Regions from separate parts of the Pulveribacter sp. genome, predicted to be linked through region 2. Evidence: riboswitches for the same ligand, from Rfam matches in the RefSeq annotation. Region 2 holds a riboswitch; the other holds the start of a gene.
What was found. Region 2 has a riboswitch for cobalamin ahead of RT282_RS12435 (TonB-dependent receptor). Riboswitches for the same ligand answer to the same signal wherever they lie in the genome.

Region 1: another riboswitch for cobalamin. It lies ahead of RT282_RS09075 (TonB-dependent receptor domain-containing protein); the one in region 2 lies ahead of RT282_RS12435 (TonB-dependent receptor).

Annotation. Positions count from the first base shown of each region.
Region 1 is NZ_DAMATK010000002.1:592,602-600,246, reverse strand. It holds gene RT282_RS09090 (EAL domain-containing protein) at 1-1,500, shown strand, start outside; gene RT282_RS09085 (cell division protein ZapA) at 1,746-2,087, opposite strand; gene RT282_RS09080 (DUF904 domain-containing protein) at 2,084-2,323, opposite strand; cobalamin riboswitch at 2,358-2,602, shown strand; gene RT282_RS09075 (TonB-dependent receptor domain-containing protein) at 2,679-4,577, shown strand; gene RT282_RS09070 (cobyrinate a,c-diamide synthase) at 4,589-5,953, shown strand; gene RT282_RS09065 (bifunctional adenosylcobinamide kinase/adenosylcobinamide-phosphate guanylyltransferase) at 5,974-6,564, shown strand; gene RT282_RS09060 (helical backbone metal receptor) at 6,561-7,451, shown strand; gene RT282_RS09055 (iron ABC transporter permease) at 7,448-7,645, shown strand, end outside.
Region 2 is NZ_DAMATK010000003.1:253,790-261,434, reverse strand. It holds gene RT282_RS12450 (iron ABC transporter permease) at 1-115, opposite strand, end outside; gene RT282_RS12445 (ABC transporter substrate-binding protein) at 132-1,187, opposite strand; gene RT282_RS12440 (ABC transporter ATP-binding protein) at 1,184-1,987, opposite strand; gene RT282_RS12435 (TonB-dependent receptor) at 2,005-4,191, opposite strand; cobalamin riboswitch at 4,332-4,592, opposite strand; gene trxB (thioredoxin-disulfide reductase) at 4,661-5,614, opposite strand; gene RT282_RS12425 (DNA translocase FtsK 4TM domain-containing protein) at 5,735-7,645, shown strand, end outside.

The DNA.
Region 1 (7,645 bases), on a different contig from region 2:
GAGGAAGCCTTCCTCGCGCAAGTGGCCCAGCGCTGGCGACGGGAAGGTTTCTGGGAGGGCGAGGTGATACTGCGCAAAACCGTCGGCGCCAGCGGCCCCCCGATACACCTGTCCTGGGTCGTGTTGCGTGACGAGGGTGGGACGGTGGTCCAGAGCATAGGCTTCATGCGTGACCTGACGCAGCAGCGCGCGGCGCAAAGGCGCATTGAGGAACTGGCTTTCACCGACGCGCTGACAGGCCTGCCCAACCGTCTGCGGTTGCACGAGCGGGTGCAGGAAGCCATCGATGCGGCGCAAGGTTCGGATGCCCAGTTTGCGCTGCTCTTTCTCGACCTGGACCGCTTCAAGATCGTCAACGATTCGTTGGGCCACCCGTTCGGAGATCGCGTACTCAAGCTGGTGGCCCAGCGGCTGCTGCGTTGCCTGCGGCAATCCGACATGCTGTGCCGGCTGGGTGGAGACGAATTCGTGGTCCACCTGGCCAATTCGGATGCTCAGATGGCTGAGAGTGTGGCACGCCGCGTCCTCGAGGAAATGCTGCAGCCTTTCCAACTCGATGAGATGAGCTTTTCCATCCAGGGGAGCATCGGCATTGCCATGCATCCGCAGGACGGACGCAGTCTGGACGATCTCATCAAGCATGCCGACACGGCGATGTACCGCACCAAGGAGCGCGGGCGAGGCAGCTATGGGTTCTATCAGCCCCAGATGAATTCCAACCTGCTGGCGCGCATGAAGATGGAGCACGCCATGCGCCAGGCCCTGGGGCAAGGCCACATGGCCGTGCACTACCAGCCGCAAGTCGACATGGCCAGCGGGCGCATCGTGGGTGCCGAGGCACTGCTGCGCTGGAACGACCCGCAACTGGGCGTGGTGTCGCCCGCCGCATTCATACCGCTGGCCGAGGAGTCCGGTTATATCGTCACCCTGGGCGCCTGGGTGATGGAGCAGGCTGCCCGCGAGGCCGCGTATTGGCAGGACAGTGAAACGCCGCTGGTGATCTCGGTCAACGTGTCAGCACTTGAGTTTCGCCAGCCGGGCTTCCTGCATCGCGTTGCCAGGCTGATCGAGCATCATGGCCTGCGGCCCCGCCAGCTGGAGCTGGAATTGACGGAAAGCGTGCTGCTGCAGGATGCGCAGGACAAGGAGGAGATGCTGGCCGCATTGGCCCGTATGGGCATCAGCCTGTCTATCGATGACTTCGGTACGGGCTACTCCAGCCTTGCCTACCTGAAGAACCTGCCCATACACCGATTGAAGGTGGACAAGTCCTTCGTCGATGGCCTTCCGGGCGAGGACGGCGAGCGTGCGATCGTCCAGGCCATCATCAAGATGGGTCAGGCGCTGGGCCTGGAAGTGGTAGCGGAAGGTGTCGAGGACAAGGTGCAGCGCGAGGCACTGAGCGCCATGGGCTGCATGTTCTATCAGGGGTACCTGTGCTCACCCGCCTTGCCAAAGCAGCAGTTGCGTGACCTGATGCTGCAGGACCGTTTGCACTAAGGCCGGGTAGCTAAGAAAAAGGTGTCTGCGAATGCCACCGGACCGGCATCCTGAACCGGGGGTTCAGGGGGGCGAGGGCAGCCAGGCATTGGGTTCATCTGACGCGAGATGATCACGCTTGCCAGGCAATGTACCAAGCCCGTGCTCAGTGAGCATTGGTTCAAGGAAATATAAAGCCCGGCAGCACCGCAGACGCTTTCATTGTACCGGCCACGTGGCGGGCCGGGCCGGTTGCTCGCAAATCCTTACGACACTCGCCCGTCGTCACCCAGAGCTTCGTCCAGGCGCAGCAGCAGCTGGGACAGGCGCTCCTCGCCTGCAGATTCCTGCGGTGCGCTGGCGAGTACCTCGGCGGGCTGAGCGTGCGCTGCCTGGGCGGCAGCGGCCTCGCGGTCGGCGACCTCGAAGGCGAGATTCAGCGCAGCCAGCACGGCGATGCGGTCACGGGCACGCACCTTGCCAGTGTCGCGGATCTGGGTCATGGCCGTATCCACGCGCTCCACGGCGTCCAGCAGGCGCGCCTCCTGGCCTTCGGGGCAGGCCAGCAGGTAGCTTTGCTGCAGGATCTGGACCTCGATCTGCTTCATGGGGTGTCGTCCTTGGGTTGCGAATTCGAAGGCAGGCGGTCCAGCAGCGACTCGACCCGTGAGCGGGCGGCCTGCAGGCGGGACTTGAGCGAGTCGCGCTCCTGCGTGAGCGCCATGACCTGCTGGGCCAGCAGCGCGTTGGTGCGCCTGAGCTGCTCGTGCTGCTGCAGGAGCCGTTCCACGCGCTCGGCGACCTGGTCGATGGTGGAGGGGACGGAGGGCGAAGGCGCTGACATAGGCCTGGGATTGTAGGGACCAGGCTGCGTCCCGGCATAAAATCGTGCCGTTGGTGCTCGCTGCGTGGTTCACATGCGGCAGTTCAACGGGAAGCAGGGAGGAGCCTCCGCCATGGAGTGCATCCGAGCCTGCGCTGCCCCCGCAACGGTCAGCGAACCAGCCGCCTTGGCGGCTGCCCTTTCACACACGAAGCCACTGGATGCCTTGAACAAGCGTCTGGGAAGGCGTTGGAAGGTGTTTCGCCAGCCCGGATACCGGCCAACACGGAGGTTGCACACCCTTTGGGGTGCGCAGCTGTTTCACCCAACGCCGGCGGGGATGCTGGCACGGGTTGTTTGCTGATTCTTGTCTTCCATGTCGATTTCCCTGTTCCGTGAAAGCGCGGCTGCATCGGGCTGCGTGCGCCTGCGTGCCAGTGCGCTCACCCTGGCCGTTCTCGCCGTCTGCTCCGCTCAGGCCCAGGACGGCGCCATCGTGGTGGCGCAAAACCTGCGCTCTCCCTCGCTGGACGATGTGGTGGTGACCGCCACCCGCACCGCCCAGCCGCTGACCGACATCGTGGCCGACGTCTCCATCGTGGATAGCGAAACCATCGCCCAGGCCGGCGCCACCGGCCTGGTGGACGTACTGGCGCGGCTGCCGGGCGTGGAGATCACGCGCAACGGCGGCGTGGGCAACTCGTCCAATGTGTTTCTGCGCGGCGCCGAGGGGCGCTTCACCGCCGTGTACATCGACGGCGTGCGCGTGGATTCGCAATCCACCGGTGGAGCCGTGTGGGAGCAGATCCCGCTGTCGCAGATCGACCGCATCGAGGTGCTGCGCGGCCCGGCTGCCGCCGTCTACGGCTCGGACGCCATGGGTGGCGTGATCCAGCTGTTCACCAAGAAGGGCGAGGGCCCGGCGGCGCCCTACGTGGGTGTGGGCCTGGGCTCGCACCAGCTGCGCCGGATCGAGGCCGGGGTCAGCGGCGCTGCGGGCGAGGGCGGCGCCTTCGACTATGCGCTGGGCATCAGCCACGAGCGCAGCGACGGCTATGACATCCGCGACAGCGCGGGCCATAACCCGGACCGTGATGGCTACCGCACCACGGCGGGCAACGCGCGCCTGGGCCTGAAGATCAACGCCGCGCACCGGATCGACGCCACGCTGCTGGCCAACGAGATGAAGTCCGGCTACGACGGCTCCAAGTACACCCCGGCCGACCCCGAGGACGACCAGAACGACAACCGCATGCACGCCGCCGGCCTCACCTGGTCGGCGCAGTGGTCGCAGGCCTTCAGCTCGCGCGTCTCGCTCACCGACTCGGTCAGCCGCTACGAGACTACGCCGTCGCACTACCTGACGCGCACGCACCTGCGCGGCTACCTGTGGCACAACGAGTACCGCCTGGGCGCGCACCTGTTCACCGCCGCGCTGGAGCGGCGCGAAGATCAGTTGACCAACGACCCCATTGACCGCGACCGCTCCCAGGACGCGCTGGCGCTGGGCTATGGCTTTCACGCGGGCAACCACACGCTGCAGCTGAACCTGCGCCATGACTCCGACAGCGAGTTCGGCAGCAAGAACACCGGCAGCGTGGCCTACGGCTATGCCATCACGCCCACGCTGCGCGCCACGGCCTCGGCCGGCACGGCCTTCCGGGCGCCCACGCTGTACCAGCGCTTCAGCCAGTATGGCGACGCCAGCCTGAAGCCGGAGACCGGCCGCAACATCGAGGTCGGCCTGCGCTACGCCAGCGGCGCCAGCCATGCGGGCGTGGTGGCCTATCGCAACCGGGTGAGCAACCTGATCATCTTCGACGGCACCGCCACCGCCTGTGGCCAGGACTTCGGCTGCTACAACAGCGTGGGCCGGGCCGAATACAAGGGTGTCACCCTCTCCGCCGGCCACCGCGTCGGCGGCGTGACGCTGCACGGCTCCATCGACCTGCAAAGCCCCAAGGACCTGGCGACGGGCAGGCAGCTGCAGCGCCGCGCCAAGCGCTACGCCACCTTCGGCGCCGACACGCAACTGGCCGGCTGGACGCTGGGCGCCGAGGTGCAGGCCTCCGGCCGCCGCTTCGATAACGCGGCCAACACCCAGGTGCTGGGCGGCTACACCCTCGTCAACCTGTACGCCAGCACCCGCGTGGCGCGCGACTTCACGCTGCTGGCCCGCGTGGACAACCTGGGAGACAAGGACTACCAGCTGGCGCGCACCTATGTCACACCCGGGCGCAGCCTGTACGTGGGCTTGAAGTGGGCCCCGCATTGAGACAGAAGGCCATGGCCCGCTGCCCCGCGTTGATCATCGCCGCGCCCGCTTCGGGCCAGGGCAAGACCACGGTGGCCGCCGCGCTGGCTCGCCTGCATGCGCGCCAGGGGCGGCGCGTGCGCGTCTTCAAGTGCGGACCGGACCATCTGGACCCGCACTGGCACGAACTGGCCAGCGGCGCGCTCGTGCACCCGCTGGACCTGTGGATGACGGGCGAGGACGACTGCCGCCGGCGCCTGCATGCCGCCGCGCAGCAGGCCGATCTGCTGATCATCGAAGGAGTGATGGGCCTGTTCGACGGCGAGCACAGCGTGGCGGAGCTGGCGCGGCGCTGTGGCATCCCGGTGCTGGCGGTGATCGACGCCAGCGCCATGGGCGGCACGTTCGGCGCGCTGGTGCACGGCCTGCGCAGCTACTGGCCTGATCTGCCCTGGGCCGGCGCCCTGGCCAACCGCGTGGCGGGTGAAGGCCATGCGCGCATGCTGCAGGAGGGCTTGAGCGACGCGACCGATTGGCTGGGAGCGCTGCCGGGCATCGGCAGTGGTGGCTCGGGCAGGGGTAAGCCTGGTGGGCTCCTGCCCGAGCGGCACCTGGGCCTGGTGGCGGCCCAGGAGCTACCCGACGCCCTGGCCCGGCTGGACGCGGCGGCCGACGCACTGGCCGCCACCCCGCTGGGCCGCATCGGCCCGCACGAGCTGCAGCGCTGGGCCGTGGACTTCGCCGCCGTGCCCGAAGCCGAGACCCCGGCGCCCACGCTGGCCGGGCGCACCGTGGCGGTGGCGCGCGACGAGGCCTTCTGTCTGGTTTATGCCGCCAACCTGGACACGCTGCGCGCCCTGGGTGCGCAGGTGGCGCTGTTCTCGCCGCTGCGCGGCGAACCGCTGCCCGACTGCGACGCGCTGTGGCTGCCCGGCGGCTATCCCGAACTGCACGCCTCCGCCCTGGCCGAGCGGCATGCGCTGCGCGCGCAGCTGCAGGCGCATGTGGACGCGGGCCGGCCAGTGTGGGCCGAAGGCGGGGGCCTGCTGGCGCTGCTGCAGTCCATCGCCATGCCGGACGGCAGCGAGCTGCCGCTGTGGGGCCTGCTGCCGGGCCGCGCCGCCTTGCAGCAACGCCTGGCGGCCATAGGCCCGCGCGAGCTGCGCCTGGACGGCTGCGAGCCGCTGCGCGGCCACAGTTTTCATTACGCCGTCGTGCAGGACGGCGCCATGCCGGTGCTCGCCCAGGCCACACGGCCCGGGGCCGGCACGGCGGCGCTGCAGGGGGCCGAGGCTGTGTACCGCTGCGGCAGCATCCGCGCCAGCTTCTTCCAGGCATGGTTCGCCTCCAGCCACCAGGCTGTGGCGCGGCTGCTGGGCGACGGACCGCAGGCCTAGACGAAAGGACGGACAAGAGCATGGACATCGCGCGCAGCGAACTCATCCTGGGCGGCCAAAAGAGCGGCAAGTCGCGCCGCGCCGAGCAGCTGGCCCGCGCCTGGCTTGGGCGCTCGCCCGGGCACGCCGCGCTGCTGATCGCCACCGCCCAGGCCCACGACGAGGAGATGCGCGCGCGCATCGTGCGCCACCAGCGCGAGCGCGCCGAACGCGTGCCCGGCCTGGCGCTGCTGGAGGAGCCACGCGACCTGGCCGCCGCCCTGGCGCAACGCGGAGCGCCCGGCACCCTAGTGGTGGTGGACTGCCTGACCCTGTGGCTGACCCACTGGCTGATGCCGGTGGCGCCGCAGGAATATGAGCCAAATCGGCCTCCAGCCCTTGCCTGGCAAGCGCAGGCAGCTCACTTTTTTGAAGCGCTGGCGCAATGCCCCGGCCCGGTGGTGCTGGTGGGCAACGAGATCGGCCTGGGCGTGATCCCGCTGGGGCGGGAGGTGCGCGCCTTCGTCGACGCGCTGGGCGTGGTGAATCAGCAGGCGGCCGCCGCCTGCCGGCGCGTGACGCTGATGGCGGCCGGCCTCCCGCTCACCCTGAAAGACGAGGCACTCCTATGACACGGCCCTGGCTGCGCTGGACGCGCCTGATCTGCACCGTCCTGGCGCTGGCGGGCGCCGCCTCGGCCGCTTCGGCCGCCATCGCCATCCAGGACGACCGAGGCCGCACGCTGCAGTTCGACGCGCCGCCGCAGCGCGTCGTCAGCCTCTTGCCCTCGCTGACCGAAAGCCTGTGCGAGATGCAGCAGTGCCACCGCCTGGTGGGGGTGGACCGCTACTCCAACTGGCCCCAGGCCGTGCGCGCCCTGCCGCAGGTGGGCGGCGGGCTGGACCCCAGCGTCGAGGCCGTCGTCGCCCTCCAGCCCGACGTGGTGCTGCTGTCGGTGAGCAGCCGGGTCAGCGACCGGCTCGAAGCCTTGGGGCTGAAGGTCGTCGCGCTAGAGCCCAAGAACCATGCCGACGTGCGCCGCGTGCTGGGCGTGCTGGGCGCGCTGTTCGCCGTGCCGCGCGAGCAGGGCGCAGACCGGCTGTGGCGCGTGATCGACGCGGCCGTGCAGGCGGCGGCCCAGTCGCTGCCGCCCAAGGCGCACGGCGCGCGGGTGTACTTCGAGGTCAGCCGCGGCCCCTACGTGGCCGGCCAGACCTCGTTCATCGGCGAGACGCTGGCGCGCCTGGGCGTGCGCAACGTGGTGCCGGCGGAGCTGGGGCCGTTCCCGCGCCTGAGCCCCGAATTCGTGCTGCGCGTGCAGCCCGACGTGATCATGGTGTCCAACCGCAGCGCCCAGCCGATGACGACCTATCCCGGCTGGAAGCACCTGGCAGCGGTCCAGGCCGGGCGGCTGTGCGTCTTCGGCCCGGAGCAGGGCGACGTCCTGGTGCGGCCCGGCCCGCGCATGGCCGAGGCCGCCCGCCTGATGGCCGATTGCCTGAACGGGGCCTTCCGATGAGCGCTGTGCTGCCGCCCACCACCGCCGTGCAGGACCAGCGCCGCCACCGCGGCGCCAGCCTGCTGGTGTGGCTGCTGGCGGCCAGCGCGCTGCTGGTGCTGCTGGGCGCCAGCGTGGGCAGCACCGGCTTCGAGAGCGTGCTGCACATGGGCCAGGACGCGCTGGCGCGCCAGATCGTCTGGGACATTCGCCTG
Region 2 (7,645 bases):
ATGGCACGGCAGCCGTGCCAAAGGCGATCGACGCCAGCATCAGCAGCACGAGTGCGAGCAGCAACGCGCCCAGCACCAGCGCATGGGCGCGCGGGCAGGCCGGTGGAAGGGGCACTGCGGGGCTTTGGAGATCACTGGGCATGGGCAGCGGGCACGTTGGCCGAGGATGCGCGCGTGGCAGGCACGCGCGTGGCGCGAATGGCGGCGTTGATCTTTTCGATGGCGTCGATGTTGGCCGGGCTGGGCGTGACCTCTTCGTAGCGCAACACCAGAAAGCGCTCGCTTTTCACGGCCTCCAACCGCCGCATGACCGGGTGCGTGCGCAAGTAGTTCTTCAGGCGCGCGGCATCGGGGTCGCCTTGTGAGCCCAGCATTAGGATCAACTCGGGATTGCGCGTGGCCACGATCTCCCAGGACGTCCTGGTCCAGCTGGTTGCCAAGTCGTCCATGATGTTGCGCCCGCCGGCCGCGGTGATCAACGCTTCAGGCATGGCATGGCGCCCGCCCGTGGTGGGGCTGCCCTCGCCCGAGTCGTACAGGAATACGCGCACAGGCTCGCCAGCGGGCGGCGGTGGCAGATCCGCCACGCGTTTTTTCCAGCTGTTGACCAGGCCTTGCGCCTGCTCGCGCTTGCCAAAGATCGCGCCCAGCTTGATGAAATCGTCGTACAGCAAGGCCATCGACGCGGTCGGACGGCTCTTGTCGACGCGGATGCAGCTCTCGCTCAGCACCAGGGTCTTGACGCCCTCGCGCGCCAGGGTGTCGGGGGTGACGGGCCCACCGGGGTGCATGCCGTAGCTCCAGCCTGCAAAGAAAAAGTCCGGCCTCGCGGCCAGGAGGGTTTCCAGGCTTGCCGCACGGGGCGCGAGCTCTGGCACGTCACCCAGTGCGCGCTGCAGCTGCGGGCCGACGCCGTACCAGCCCGTCAGGCCCGTGACGCCGACCATCTGGGGCTGCAACTGCAGCGCCAGCGCCATCGCCAACATGTTCTTGTCGTGAAAGACGGCGCGCTTAGGCGGCGCATCAAAGCGCAGTGGCTGTCCGCAGCTTTGCACGGTGAGCGGAAATGGCTGGGCCTGGGCCTGGGCCTGCGGCGCGGGCAGCCATCCGCCAAGCGCCAGGCCAAGGGCGGCCGCCACCTGCCAGGCGTGCGCGCGAGCTGGCGCGGTTGAAAAAGCAGCGTTCACGGGAGTCCCTCCTCCTGCACGTCGAAAGGCCGCCCATCGGCGGGCACGTCAAAAATCAGCGCAGGCGCACCGCCGGCTGCTGGCGCGCGGCACACGTTCATGCGAAACACCTGGCGGACCAGGTCGGGATTGAATGCGGCGTCTGGCGTATCCAGCGCCACCGCGCGGCCCCGGTGCAGCACCAGCACGCGTTGCGCGAAGCGCGCCGCCAGGCTCAGCTCATGCAGGACGGCCACCACCGTGATGCCCAGCGTTGCCAAGCTGTCCAGCACGTCGATGCGAGTGCGTAGATCGAGGTGGTTGGTCGGCTCATCGAGCAGCAGCACCCGCGGCGCCTGCGCCACCGCGCGTGCAAGCGCTGCCAGGCGGCGCTGCCCGCCAGAAAGCTGGTCCATGCGCCGCCCGGCCAGGGCCGCAAGGCCGAAGCGCACGATGGCCGCGTGCACGTCGCGCGCCCGATCCGAGCCATGTGGAATGCGGCCCAGCGCCACGTAGTCGCTCACGCTCAGGTGGCGGCTCGGGAGCTCGTCCTGGTGCAGCACAGCCATGTGTGTGGCGCGCTGCTGGGGCGGGGTCCGTGCGATGTCCTGACCGAACAACAGCACGCGCCCTGCGTCGGGCTTCAGGCGCGCGGACAGCATTTGCAGCAGGCTGCTCTTGCCGGCGCCGTTAGGGCCGACGATGGCCAGGCGCTCGCCGGCGTCCACACGCAGGCTGAGCGGCTGCAGCACGCGGCGCCCGCCAAGCGTCAGGCTCGCTTCCTGCACTTCGAGCGCTACGTTGGTGTGCTGCGCGTACATGCTGGCGTTGTGATGCTTCAGAACGTGATGCGCCCGGTCAGGGTTGCCGTGCGTGGTTCGCCCAGCAGCCAACGATTGGTGCTGCCTGACACAGGATAGATCCGGTTGCCGAGGTTGCGCACCCCCAGGCTGATGCTGCTCGCCTGTGTCGGCCTGTAGGTGAGCGAGGCGTTGGCGACCGTATAGCCGGGCAGGTAGCCGCTGTTGGCCGGGTTGGTGGGGCGCTTGCCGACGTACTGCAGGCCGGCGCCGAGTTGCCATTGCGGCAGGAACTGCCAGGTGCTCCAGACGTTGAACAGGCGCTGCGGCACGCCGGTGGGCACGTTGCCGTCGTAGATCACGGCGCGGCCAGCCGACGCGGCGGCGAACTGGTCGTAACGAGCGCGTACCAGTGCGGCGTTGGCATCGACCGTCCAGCCGCGCACGGGCTCAGCGGCGAAAGCAAGCTCAAGGCCGGTGGAGCTTTGACTGCCGATCTGTTGCGTGAGAGCAGGGTTGTCCACGTCGCGTGTGAGCAGCTTGCGCTTGTCGATGCGGTACAGCGCCACGCTCCATTCGCCGCGCAGCGCCGGCACGTCGCCCTTGACGCCGACTTCCGCTTGGCGCCCGCGCGTCAGGTCGTAGCTGGTGGTGCCGCCGGGCAGCGCCAGCGCACCGCTCACCGGGTCGGTCGCGGTGGCGAATTGGCCGTACAGCGAGAGTGCATCGCTGGCCTTCCATACGGCGCCGAGCCGGCCGGTGACGGGTGAATAGCGCACGTCGTCCGGTGCAGCGCTGGTGCGCATGTTTTGAGTATGCAGGCGGATGCGGTCGGCGCGCAGGCCGCCCAACACCGTCCACTGGGGCGTCAGCGTCCAGTGGCTTTCGACGAACAAGGCGGTCGTGGTCAGGTCGGAGCGGCGGGCCAGCCCGTAGGGGACAGGGCTGAGGAACACGCCGGGGTCGACCTGGCCAGGGTCGACCCGGTCGGCGCCGCCGTAGGGCGAGTTGCTGAGGGTATCGAAATCGGTGCGATAGGCATCCAGACCGGCCACCAGCCTGTGCCGCATGCCGGCGACTTCGCCGTTCACCTGGGCTTCGAAGCGGTTGCCGGTTTGCTTGACCCCGTGGCCGATGTGCAGGAAGTCGGTGCGATCGACCAGGCCGCTGGCGGGGACAAAGGTGTAGTCCTCGGCGTTGCGCCAGACCCGGTTCGAGCGCAAGTGATAAGTCTCGTTGCGCAGTTGCACGCCATCGGCTACGTCGTGGCGCAGGCGCAGGCGCCAGGCCTGGTCGTTGTAGCGCACGCGCGCGTCGCTGACGTTGAAGCTGGTGCGTCGCCATTCACGCGGCACGCCACCATCGCGCGTGGGCGTGCCGAAGTAGGTGGTGTCATCGTTGTGCCCGCCGTCGAAGCTCATCGTGGCGGCAAAGCGCGCGTTGGGCCTGAAGGTCAGCGCCAGGGAGGCGTTCTGGCGGTCATATTGGCTGTCGCGGCGAACACCGCTACTGTGCGCCGCGTCGACATAGGCGGAGTACGCCAGGGCGTCGCTGATCGGCCCGCGCAGCCCGACGCCGCCTGAGATCGTCCGGTGCTGGCCCAGGCTCACATAGGCCTCGCGCTCGCTGCGATCGAACAACGGCTGCTTGGTGACGTAGTTGACAACCGCGCCGATCGCTCCGTCGCCGTACAGCACCGAAGCCGGCCCGCGCAAGACCTGGATCGATTCGATCGGCCAAGTCGAGAACGGGTAGGTGACGGTTCCGGCGGCGACCGTCAGGCGCGTGCCGTCCAGCAGTTGCGCAACCGAGTTGTGGCCCACGAATCCGCGCGCGCTGAGGCTGCTGAAGCCGTTGCCAGGCGCCGGCATTTCGGCGATGCCGGTCAGGCTGACCACGGCGTCCTGGGTACGCATGATGTTGCGCGAGAGGATCTGTTCGCGCGACATCACGCTCACGCTGGCCGGCGTTTCGCGCGCCGTCAGGCCCAGGCGCGAACCGGTTTCTTGCGGCTGCAACTGGTTCAGGCTGGCGTCGTGGGCGACGGCCTCGCTGCTGACCGTGACCGCCGGCAGCGCCCTCTGCGCCGCTGTATCGGCCGGCGGCGCCGCGGTTTGCGCTGCCGCATTGGCGGCGACCAGCAGCACGCCGGGGCCTGTCAGCGCGATCGCGCGGTGGTGTGCGAGAGCGCACAGCTGCGCGCGTACCAAGCCGCCTAGGCTCATGGTCATTCCTCCAGTGGCGCGCCTGCTCTCCCGCGGGACGCGCTACGTTGCTGATGGCAGCTGGAATGAGATGAGAACGGCCAAGCAAAAAGGCCGGTGCAAGGGCCGTGCTTGTCCGGCCCGCCGCTCGCCCGCAGCCGCCGCTACATGTTCACGCAGGCCGGTATCCGGGCTCACGGATGGTGCGCATGGCGCACCAGGCCTTGCGCCTTCCCGCGCCATGTGGCGCAGTGGCAGCCGGCATGCGGGGCATGCTGGCGGGCAAGACTTGGTTTCCGCTGACCGTTGCGGGGGCAGCGCAGGAATTGCGGGTCTTGTTCACAAGACGACGCGCACCTGCTTCCCGTTGAACTTCGTTGCCCGCGTGGAGCGGGCGAAGCACCTGGTGAAAAGCCGCCTGTCAGGCAGAGCCTGGCGGGCGGCGGGCGCGATTGTGGCACAGGCCTGTGGACCTGCTTCGCGCGCAGCTTCAGTCCTGCTGCTCCAAAAAACGCTGCGCGTCCAGCGCCGCCATGCAGCCCGTGCCGGCGCTGGTGATGGCCTGGCGGTACACATGGTCCTGCACGTCGCCGGCGGCGAAGACGCCCGGCACGCTGGTCTGGGTGGCGAAGCCCTTCAAGCCGCCCTGGGTGGTGATGTAGCCGTTCTCCATGTCCAGCTGGCCCTGGAAGATGTCGGTGTTGGGGTGGTGGCCGATGGCGATGAAGGCGCCCTGCAGGGCGATGTCCTCGGTGTGCTCGTCCCGGGTGCTCTTGATGCGGATGCCGGTCACGCCGCTGTCGTCGCCCAGCACTTCGTCCAGCGTGAAGTGGGTCTTGAGCTCGATCTTGCCCTCCTTGACCTTCTCCATCAGCTTGTCCACGAGAATGGGCTCGGCCTTGAACTTGTCGCGCCGATGCACCAGGGTGACCTTGCGGGCGATGTTGGACAGGTACAGGGCTTCCTCCACGGCGGTGTTGCCCCCGCCGACCACGCACACGTCCTGCTCGCGGTAGAAGAAGCCGTCGCAGGTGGCGCAGGCCGACACGCCGCGGCCCATGAAGGCCGCTTCGGAGGGCAGGCCCAGGTACTTGGCCGAGGCGCCGGTGGCGATGATCAGGGTGTCACAGGTGTAGGTGCCGCTGTCGCCGGTGAGGGTGAAGGGGCGCTTGGACAGGTCCACGGCGCTGATGTGGTCGAAGATCACCTGCGTCTTGAAGCGCTCGGCGTGCTCCAGGAAGCGCTGCATCAGGTCCGGGCCCTGCACGCCGTTGGCGTCGGCCGGCCAGTTGTCCACCTCGGTGGTGGTCATGAGCTGGCCACCCTGGGCCATGCCGGTGATCAGCACCGGGTTGAGGTTGGCACGCGCCGCATAGACGGCGGCGGTGTAGCCGGCGGGGCCCGAGCCCAGGATCAGGACTTTGGCGTGTTGCGTATTGGACATGATGGTCGTCGACAAAGCGGTTGGAGAAGGGCGCTGCGGCGCCCGGCCGGGCCATTGTAGGGAGCGGCCATCGCCCCGCCAAAGGCATGGGGTAAGCTTCCGCGCTTGGCTTTTCGCTCTATGACTTATTCCCTCAATACCCTGAACGCAACGTCGCAGGCCAAGGGCGCGGGGCGCGGCGGCGTGGCCCGCTTCGGCCACGAGCTCAGCCTGATCGCGGGGCTGCTGGCGCTGGTGTTCTGGCTGCTGGCGCTGGCCAGCTTTTCGCCGCAGGACGTGGCCTGGTCCACGACGGGCGCGCCGGAGCACGGCGCGGTGGCCAACTGGGTCGGCCGCCTGGGCGCCTGGGCGGCGGACGCCAGCTATTTCGCGCTCGGCTTTTCCGTCTGGTGGGCGGTGGCCGCGGCGGTCCACGCCTGGCTGGCCTCGCTGGCGCACTGGATGCGCGGCGGCCAGCACGCCGGTGGCGCCACGCCGTCCCACCCCTGGCTGCGCCGCGCCCTGTACTGGCTGGGGCTGGCGCTGCTCCTGGGCGCCAGCTGCGCGCTGGAGTGGTCGCGCCTGTACCGCTTCGAAGACTTGCTGCCCGGCCACGCCGGCGGTGTGCTGGGCTACCTGATGGGGCCGCTGGCGGTGAAGTGGCTGGGCTTCACTGGCTCGGGCCTGGCCGGCGTGGTGCTGGTGGTGCTGGGTGCGGGCCTGGTGTTCCATTTCTCCTGGGGCCAGCTGGCCGAGCGCCTGGGCGCGCGCATCGATGCCCTGGTGCAGGCCGGCCGGGCGCGGCGCGAGCGCGTGCGCGACGCGGCCGTGGGCCGGCGCGCGGCGCGCGAGCGCCAGGGCCCGGCGGTGCGCGAGGAGCCGCATGCGGACGATGCGCCCGCGGCCTCCGCCGCGCGGGTACACGCCCCTGTCACCATCATCGAGCCGCAGCTGGCCGACCCGGTGCCCAGCACCCGGGTGGTCAAGGAGCGGCAAAAGCCCCTGTTCACCGAGATCTCCGACAGCGCCCTGCCGCAGGTGGACCTGCTGGACACCGCCCAGACGCGCCAGGAGAGCGTGTCCGCCGACACGCTGGAGATGACCAGCCGCCTGATCGAGAAGAAGCTGGGCGACTTCGGCGTGGAGGTGACGGTGGTCGCCGCCGCGCCCGGCCCGGTCATCACGCGCTACGAGATCGAGCCGGCCACGGGCGTGAAAGGCTCGCAAATCGTCAATCTGGCCAAGGACCTGGCGCGCTCGCTGTCGCTGGTGTCCATCCGCGTGGTCGAGACCATTCCTGGCAAGACCACCATGGCGCTGGAGCTGCCCAACGCCCGGCGCCAGACCATCCGCCTGTCGGAGATCCTGGGCTCGCAGGTCTACCACGATGCGCGCAGCATGCTGACCGTAGGCCTCGGCAAGGACATCGTGGGCGCCCCGGTGGTGGCCGACCTGGCCAAGATGCCGCACTGCCTGGTGGCCGGCACCACCGGCTCGGGCAAGTCGGTGGGCATCAACGCCATGATCCTGAGCCTGCTGTACAAGGCCGAGGCGCGCGACGTGCGCCTGCTCATGATAGACCCCAAGATGCTGGAAATGTCGGTCTACGAGGGCATTCCGCACCTGCTGGCGCCCGTGGTCACCGACATGAAGCAGGCCGCGCACGGCCTGAACTGGTGCGTGGCCGAGATGGAGCGGCGCTATAAATTGATGAGCAAGCTGGGCGTGCGCAATCTGGCGGGCTACAACGCCAAGATCGACGAGGCCAAGGCGCGCGAGGAGTTCATCTACAACCCCTTCAGCCTCACGCCCGAGGAGCCCGAGCCGCTGGAGCGCCTGCCGCACATCGTGGTCGTCATCGACGAGCTGGCCGACCTGATGATGGTGGTGGGCAAGAAGATCGAGGAGCTGATCGCCCGCCTGGCGCAGAAGGCGCGTGCCGCCGGCATCCACCTGATCCTGGCAACGCAGCGGCCCAGCGTGGACGTGATCACCGGCCTGATCAAGGCCAACATTCCCACGCGCATCGCCTTCCAGGTCTCCAGCAAGATC